DNA from 4 places in the Saccharospirillum sp. HFRX-2 genome. Region 1 is predicted to be linked to each of the others. Evidence: predicted binding sites of a transcription regulator. Region 1 holds the regulator's gene; each other region holds the start of a gene.
The links. Region 1 encodes sigma-54, which starts transcription at its own class of promoters, with help from an activator protein. Its sites were predicted from a motif close to TGGCACNNNNNTTGCTNT; they were not measured.
Positions count from the first base shown of each region.

Region 2: the regulator sigma-54 is predicted to act here: its motif matches at 1,300-1,317, upstream of flgJ (flagellar assembly peptidoglycan hydrolase FlgJ).
Region 3: the regulator sigma-54 is predicted to act here: its motif matches at 1,423-1,440, upstream of glnA (glutamate--ammonia ligase).
Region 4: the regulator sigma-54 is predicted to act here: its motif matches at 1,226-1,243, upstream of ABMA60_RS03585 (ammonium transporter).

Region 1 is NZ_JBEBMU010000007.1:16,478-18,683, forward strand. It holds gene lptB (LPS export ABC transporter ATP-binding protein) at 1-348, shown strand, start outside; gene ABMA60_RS14190 (RNA polymerase factor sigma-54) at 410-1,939, shown strand; gene hpf (ribosome hibernation-promoting factor, HPF/YfiA family) at 2,087-2,206, shown strand, end outside.
Region 2 is NZ_JBEBMU010000006.1:126,318-128,523, forward strand. It holds gene flgK (flagellar hook-associated protein FlgK) at 1-169, opposite strand, end outside; gene flgJ (flagellar assembly peptidoglycan hydrolase FlgJ) at 179-1,204, opposite strand; gene ABMA60_RS13425 (flagellar basal body P-ring protein FlgI) at 1,342-2,206, opposite strand, start outside.
Region 3 is NZ_JBEBMU010000001.1:1,219,961-1,222,166, forward strand. It holds gene glnA (glutamate--ammonia ligase) at 1-1,245, opposite strand, end outside; gene thiI (tRNA uracil 4-sulfurtransferase ThiI) at 1,658-2,206, shown strand, end outside.
Region 4 is NZ_JBEBMU010000001.1:723,509-725,714, forward strand. It holds gene ABMA60_RS03580 (monovalent cation/H+ antiporter subunit A) at 1-868, opposite strand, end outside; gene ABMA60_RS03585 (ammonium transporter) at 1,309-2,206, shown strand, end outside.

The sequences.
Region 1 (2,206 bases):
ATCAACCACATCCGCGACAGCCTGGGTATGGCGCTGTCCGGTGGTGAGCGCCGCCGCGTAGAGATCGCCCGCGCCCTGGCCATGGAACCGGCGGTGGTGTTGCTGGACGAACCCTTTGCCGGTGTCGATCCGATTTCCGTAGGCGACATCAAAGGCATCATTCATCATTTGCGCGATCGCGGCATTGCCGTTTTGATCACCGATCACAACGTCCGTGAAACGCTCGATATCTGCGAAAAAGCCTATATCGTTGGCAACGGACATATCATCGCTGAAGGAACAGCTGAGGATGTACTCAACAACGCCACCGTGCGTGAGGTATATTTAGGCGACCAGTTCCGGCTATGACGGCAAGGTTCCCGTCAGGACTCGTTGTAATTAACAGGCCCAAAGGCGTATTAACACCTCTATGAAGACCTCCTTACAACTTAAAATGAGTCAGCAGTTGACGATGACGCCGCAACTGCAGCAAGCCATTCGTCTCCTGCAACTGTCGACCCTGGACTTACAACAGGAAATTCAGGAGGCGTTGGAAACCAACCCCATGCTGGAGGTTCGCGAAGACGACAGCGGCAACAGCAGCGATGGCGAACATGACCATGCCAACACCAGCGAATCCCATAATGGCGATTCACTGAATGGCGACAGGGCCAAAGCCGAAACTCTGATCGACAATTCCGACAATCGCCAGGAAATGGAAATTCAGGAACACATTCCGGATGATCTGGCGGTTGATTCATCCTGGGACGACATCTACACCCACACACCGACCAGTCATGGCTTACCGTCTGGTGATGACGACTTCAATTTCGAGAACGTTTACGGCACCACCGACTCGCTTTGGGATCATCTGAACTGGCAGCTCAACCTGACCACCATGACCGATCGCGATCGACTGATCGCCGAAGCCATCATTGAAAGCGTCGATGCCGAAGGTTATTTGCAGTCCAGCCTCGATGAAATTTTTGAAGGCCTGGACAAAGAATTGTCCAGTGAAGACGACCCCTTGGAAATGGACGAAGTGGAAGCGGTACTGCGCCGCGTTCAGCATTTCGACCCCGCCGGCGTTTGCGCCCGCGATCTGTCCGACTGTCTCAGCATTCAATTAAACCAACTGCCCGAAGAAACCCCCAGCCGCCAGGAAGCGCTTAAGATCGTCAAAGATCATCTGGACCTGCTTGGCGCACGCGACTACGCCCAACTGATGCGTAAAACGCGGCTAAAAGAAAACGACCTGCGCGACGTTATTCTGCTGATTCAAAGCCTGAACCCGCGACCGGGCAACCAGATCGAAAGCGGCAAAGACGAATATGTGGTGCCCGATGTCATGGTGCGCAAAGACATCAAAAACAATCGTTGGCTGGTTGAGTTAAATCCGGACATCGCGCCCAAACTGCGCGTCAATGCATCCTACGCTTCGATGGTCAAACGCGCCGATAATTCCAGCGACAACACCTACCTTAAAGATCATCTTCAGGAAGCGCGCTGGTTCATTAAAAGTCTGCAAAGCCGTAACGAAACGCTGCTGAAAGTGGCGACTAATATCGTTGAACATCAGCGCGGTTTTCTCGAACACGGTGAAGAAGCGATGAAGCCGTTGGTGCTGCATGATGTGGCGCAGGCGGTCGAGATGCACGAATCGACTATCTCGCGCGTCACCACGCAAAAATACATGCACACCCCGCGCGGTATTTTTGAGCTGAAGTATTTCTTCTCCAGTCATGTCAGCACCGAAGGCGGTGGCGAATGTTCGAGCACCGCTATTCGCGCCATCATTCGCAAGCTGGTCGCGGCGGAAAACCCGCGCAAACCGCTGAGTGATTCCAAAATTGCCACCTTGCTTGGCGACCAGGGCATCAAGGTCGCCCGACGCACCATCGCCAAGTACCGGGAGGCCATGCATATTCCTCCGTCAAATGAACGTAAGAGTTTGATTTAGATCAGATTTTCGAACGACTGCAGGCTTGAAGTAGCAGCCTCTCACCGCAAAGATTGAATCAGGAGCTAGACTGAAACCAGGGATAGCACTCAAGGAAGCCGGCCGACATCATGGCCTGAATCATTGTCACTGCATGAGGAGCGGACTATGCAAGTCAACATCAGCGGTCAACACGTCGAAGTTACTGAAGCTCTGCACGACTATGTTGCCTCCAAGCTGGAAAAACTGGAGCGACACTACGATCAGATCGGCAACGTCCAGGTGACG
Region 2 (2,206 bases), on a different contig from region 1:
CATTACCAATGTAACCGTAGCCGCGGAACTGAGGGTTATTGGTGTGCAGCACCACGTCCTGGCGTGAGTAACCTTCCACACCGGCATTGGCAATGTTGTGACCGGTCACACTCAGCGCAGTTTGCTGAGCTTTTAGTCCGGTGATGGCGATATTAAGAATGCTGCCCATAGGCCACCATTACCCCAAAGGATGCCGAACTGCGTGGTCCGCAGCGGCTAAACGCATCACTTCGCTATCGGCGATGCGTAATATTTTATCGGCGTATTGCGGGTCGGTGGCGTAGCCGGCCGCCTGCAATGATCGGGTAAAAGCTTCAGCGTCATCGGCCTGGTTCAAAGCCTGCTGATAACGCGGATTGGATTGCAAAAAGTTGGCGTAATCAGCAAAGGACTGGCGGGGATCTTCGTAGGCACGAAAGGCATCGCGCATTTGAATGGTACGGCCATCAAAGACTTCATGGGTCATGGTCTCCGCCGTGGCGCCATCCCAGCGGGCATCGGCCTTAATGCCAAAAAAATTATGGCTGTTGTTGCCCTGGCCATCTTCAATCATGTAACGGCCCCAGCCGGTTTCCAGCGCCGCCTGAGACAACAAAATACGCGGATCCACGCCCAGCGATTCGGCCGCCTCTTGGGCGTGCGGTAACAACGATTGAATAAATTCTTCGGGCGAGTCAAAAGCGCTTTGTTTGCCGGGCAGATTAACCGACAAATCGGACGCTTCCAGATCTTCGTCGAGCACCTGCGCTGCATCAGGAACAGCCGCATCTGAACGGCTTTCAGTCGCGCCGGGTAACACCGGCAAAGGCTCGGCCTGATTGGCTGGCAGGACCGGGCGACGGCTGTCTTCCAGGCTTTTAATGTTGATGTTACTGAAGTCCTGATCACGCTGTGGCAGCTGACGCGACAGCTGATCGAAAAGCACATCCGCCAGGCCATAACCGCCCTGTTGCGCCAGGTTCAGACTCAGTTGCTGATCGTACATATCGCGGTAGAAACGGCTTTCGTTACTGTTGAGCATGTCGGACGCCATGACGTCATTGGCTTCACGCATGCTCTTGAGCACCATGCCGATAAACATGGACTCAAATTGCTGCGCCACCACCCGCAACGCTTCCGGGTCATCCTTACGCGCCATCGACTTGACCTGATTCAGGCCGTTGAGGTCGTTGTAGTTAAAGGCTGCGTCGACTTGCGAAACCATCTTTGCCGCTCTCCGGTGAGAAGTTGCCGCTTTTACCACGGCAACGTCCGTCTGGCCCGCATTTCAGGCCGGTTTGTCTTAACTGTGATCTTTCTATTTCAAAGCTCGTGCCAATTCAGCAAACCGAGCGTTCGAGTTCAGATCACGATCAATTCGGCTTTCAGGGCACCGGCCGCTTTCAGCGCTTCAAGGATGGCCATCAAATCACCCGGCGCTGCGCCGACTTCGTTGACCGCATCGACAATATCGCTGAGGGTGACCGTCGGCCCAAACAGGAACATGCGGTTGTCGCCTTCATCGATCTCGATTTCGGTATCCGGCACCACCGCTGTTTCGCCTTCGCTGAACGGCGGCGGCTGATCAACATTCTGGGTGTTGTCGATGGTGACCGTCATATTGCCGTGAGTGATGGCAACCGGAGAGACCGTCACATGCTGGCCGACCACGATGGTGCCGGTGCGGCTGTTGATGATGACGCGCGCGGCTTCTTCGCCAGGCTGCACATCGAGGTTTTCCAGCACGCTGATAAAGTTCACCCGCTGGTTGGGATCGCGCGGCGCGGTGACTCGAACCGAAGCGGCATCGACCGCATAAGCTGCGCCCGGGCCGAGCAGTTCGTTAATCACGCTCGACATCCGCTTGGCGGTGGTGAAATCCGGGCGATGCAGATTGAAGGTCATGTAATCGCCCTGGGAAAAGGTGTTGGCCACGCCGCGCTCGACAATGGCGCCATTGGGAATGCGGCCAGCGTTCTGAACGTTGACGCTGATCGAGGAACCGTCTTCGCCTTCGGCGCCAAAACCGCTGACCACCAGGTTGCCCTGAGCCACGGCGTAGGTCTGGCCGTCCGGGCCACGCAACGGCGTCAGCAACAGACTGCCGCCACGCAGACTGTCGGCATTACCGATGCTGGAGACGGTGACGTCAATTTCCTGACCCGGCTTGGAAAACGGCGGCAAGGTGGCGTGCACGCTGACTGCGGCGACGTTATTCAGATTGGGG
Region 3 (2,206 bases), on a different contig from region 1:
TTCCAGACTGGAGCAGACAGTCGGGTACTTGTCTTTTTCTTCCGGCGGCAGGTCGTACAGGTCTTTATCGGCAGAGTCGCCCGGGTGAATCTTGTTCTTGATGCCGTCCAGGCCAGCCATCAGGTAGGCGGAGAACATCAGGTAAGGGTTAGCGGTCGGGTCGCCGAAACGCACTTCGATACGCTTACCTTTCGGAGAAGAAACCCAAGGCACACGGATAGAAGCCGAACGGTTACGGGCAGAATAAGCCAGCATGACCGGAGCTTCGAAGCCAGGAACCAGACGCTTGTAAGAGTTGGTCGAAGCGTTGGCAAAGGCGTTCAGAGCGCGAGCGTGCTTGATGATACCGCCGATGTAATACAGCGCCGTTTCAGACAGGCCAGCGTAGTCATCACCCGCGAACTGGTTAACGCCGTCTTTGGAGAAAGACATGTGCACGTGCATACCGCTGCCGTTATCGCCAACCAGAGGCTTAGGCATGAAAGTAGCGGTTTTGCCGTAGCCGTGAGCAACGTTGTGTACCGCGTACTTGAGGATTTGCACTTCGTCGGCTTTCTTGGTCAGAGAGTTGGCGCCAACGCCGATTTCACACTGACCAGCGGTGCCCACTTCGTGGTGGTGCACTTCGATTTCCAGACCCATTTCTTCCATGGCTTCGCACATGGCGGCACGGATGTCGTGCAGGCTGTCGACCGGAGGAACCGGGAAGTAACCGCCTTTGATGCCCGGGCGGTGACCCATGTTGCCGTCTTCGAAGACTTTTTCAGAAGACCAGGCGGCTTCTTCAGAGCTGACTTTGTAGAACGCACCAGAGATGTCGGCGCCCCACTTAACGTCGTCGAAGATGAAGAATTCAGGTTCCGGACCGAACATGGCGGTGTCGCCCAGGCCGGTAGATTTCAGGTATTCCTCAGCGCGCTGAGCAACAGAACGCGGGTCACGGTTGTAGCCTTCGCCAGTTGAAGGTTCAACGATGTTGCAGCGAACCACGACAGTGGCGTCTTCGAAGAACGGATCGGCGAAAGAGGCTTCGTCGTCCGGCATCAGAATCATGTCGGATTCGTTAATGCCTTTCCAACCAGCGATGGAAGAACCGTCGAACATTTTGCCGTCGGTGAAGAAGTTTTCGTCAACTTCGCTGGCCGGGATGGAAACGTGCTGCTCTTTACCCTTGGTATCGGTAAAGCGCAGGTCGACCCACTTGGCGTCGATATCTTTGAGCAGCTTCAGAGTTTTCGCTGACATTGTGTATCTCCAGGTTGAACGGCCATCTTGGCCGGTGAGCTTAATGTGCGGTTTCGGTTTCGCCGGTCGGGGGCGGCACCTTTAAGGTGCACGGTTACCGTTTTGCGCACCTGATCCACCAAAGGTTGTTGTCTAACCGGTGCCTAAGCACCAATAGTGTGAACAGTGTCGTCCGTTTCAGCAATTCTTATGCCACGCCTCAATGGCCGTTAGATAGGCGTTATCATGGGCTTTGGTGCCGGTTTTGTACAATAGCCAGGCACTAATATGGTGCGTATTCGGCGGCGATGCTCAGTAATAGTGCGCTATTTTGGTGCGACTTTGAAAGTCTGCACTGCGGATGAAAATTAAGCGCTGTCCGGCTATACTCCGCGCCCTTCAAATTACCGACTCCACCCGTCTGGTCAGACCCATGAAGTTTATTGTCAAACTCTTCCCTGAGATCACCATTAAAACCAAGCCGGTTCGTCAGCTGATGACCAAGAGTCTGGCGCAAAATCTGCGCAACGTACTGCGCCCCATCTGCGCTGGCGTAAAGGTGGTCAACAGCTGGGACGCTATCTCAGTGCGCACTCCGGATGACACTGCCGAGGTGGTCAACGAAGCCGTCGCCCAGGCGCTGGAATGTGTGCCGGGCATCAGCCAGGTTCAGGCGGTACAGGAATTTCCACTGACTGATTTCGATGCCATGGTGGCGGCGACACTCGAGGTTTGGGGTGAAGCGCTGGCGGGTAAAACCTTTTGTGTGCGCTGTAAACGCATCGGCGAGCACGATTTCACGTCCATCGACGTTGAGCGTTATGTCGGTGGAGGCTTGAATCAGCAAAGCGCGGCGGCCGGCGTGCGCTTAAAGAACCCGGATCTGGAAATCCGCCTGGAAATCAAACACAACCGTTTTTATGTGGTTGAGAACAAGCGGCCGGGTCTGGGCGGTTATCCGCTGGGCACTCAGGAATCGGTT
Region 4 (2,206 bases), on a different contig from region 1:
AGGCGGTGTAAGCGCCGAGCAACATAGTCAGCAAACCGGTCAGGCTGACCACCAAAAACCACAGGTCGGTGCCGGCCAGTACCGGATAAAAGCGCGCCATCAAAAAGATGCCGGCTTTGACCATGGTGGCCGAATGCAGGTAAGCGCTGACCGGTGTCGGCGCCGACATCGCATGGGGCAGCCAGAAGTGGAAAGGGAACTGCGCCGACTTGGTGAAGGCACCGAGCAACACCAGCGCAATGATGATCGGGTAGGCAGCGTGGTCGCGCAGCAGATCGCCGCTGGCGAGCACATCGCCCAGTTCATAACTACCAACAATTTTGCCGATCAACAGCACGCCGGCCAGCAGCGCCAGGCCGCCCATGCCGGTGACCGTCAGCGCCATGCGCGCGCCTTTGCGGGCTTCGGTCTTGTAATGCCAGAAACTGATCAACAGGAAGGACGACAAACTGGTCAGTTCCCAGAACACCCACATCTGAATCAGGTTGTGCGACACCACGATGCCGAGCATGGCGGTCATAAACAGAATCAGATAGGCGTAGAAGCGGCCCATCGAATCCTGTTCGGACAGGTAATAGCGGGCGTAGAGAATGATCAGCAGGCCAATGCCCAGCACCAGGATGGCAAACAGCAAGGCCAGGCCATCCAAATGTACCGATACCGACAGGCCCAGCAGCGGCACCCAGTCGATGGTTGAAACCAGGGTTTCACCGGCAAAAACCGCGGGCAGATTGGACAACACCAAAGCCAGCGCCGCCGCAGGCAATAGAGCAGTGAAAAAAGCACAGGCACTACGACCAAAGCGAATGGTCAGCGGCGGAACCACTGTGCCGATCAGGGTTAACAGTGGTATCCAAAGCAAATTCATCGAACGCAAGCTCCAAAGCGTAGGGCGGTGACTGTTATCGGCTCAGCGCGCAATCTAACAGTGACCAGCATCGTTCAGTGTTCAACGGCCATTGAGAATAGCCAACCCCTGGAAGGGCGTCCAGATTGGTGAACGCTTTCACAAAGTGGTTGGCTGGCATCGATTTGCGTGCAAGCGGGTCACTGCCTGATCCCGTTGCTCAAATCGAAAATAACAGCCTTTACACGCCAATCATCAAAGTTATGCACTGCAAAGGCGCCAGAGCCATTCGATCAGGGTTCACCCTAGTGCCTGAAGCTGTGCATTGGCGACCCGGGAAAAGCTTAAGTGTTTGCTTTCTAACCGCTTTTTAATCCAGGGCGCAGTTATTGCTTTGCTCGGCTGTCGGTCGTAAGCATTGGCGGTGTGTCCTCACCGTGCTCACACAAAAGGAACTCGGTATGACGGAAATGGCACTGACCCCGGAACAATTACAGGCGATGATCGAAATGTCCGGCACCATCAATATGGAAGTTTTTTATTGGTGGTGTACAGGGCTGATGGTCATTATTCACGCGGGATTTCTCGCTTATGAAATGGGTGCGTCACGGCTGAAAAATGCGCTGGCGTCAGGAGTGAAAAACATCCTCGCCTTTGCTTTTATCATCCCAACCTTTTTCTTTTTCGGCTGGTGGATTTATCTCGCCATGTACGGCGGCTTTATGCCCGACTTTGAAGCAGGCGCCGGTGGCGTTCCCTGGTCGTCGGCCATGGGGCCCAACCTGATCGATAACGGCACCGGAATTTTCTGGGGCGCTTTCGTGCTTTTTGCCGCCACCACAGCGTCGATTTTTTCCGGCGCAGTGATTGAACGAATTCGCATGAGTGCCTTTATTATTCTGGCCATTGTGCTCGGTTCCGGCGTGTGGATTCTGGGCGCGGCCTGGGGTTGGCACCCCGATGGATGGCTGACCACAAAGTGGGGCTTCCACGATTTTGGCGCCGCTGGTTGTGTGCATATGGTCGCCGGTTTCTTTGCGCTGGGTGTGATCATCAATCTGGGTCCGCGCATTGGACGCTTTGCGCCCGACGGTACGCCGGTGATGATTAAAGGTCACAGCGCGCCGATGAGTATTATCGGTTTGATGTTGATCATCGTCGGCTTCTTCGGTTTCCTCGGCGGTTGCATCATTTACAACACCGGCGCGCAGTGGACGACGATCTTCGGTAATCCAACCACCTTGTCATCGGTCAGCTTTAATACGCTGATGGCTTTCTCCGGTGGCATCATCGGTTCTTACTGTATTACCCGTCAGCCGTTCTGGATGATGTCGGGTGCCCTGGCCGGTATTTTCTCCG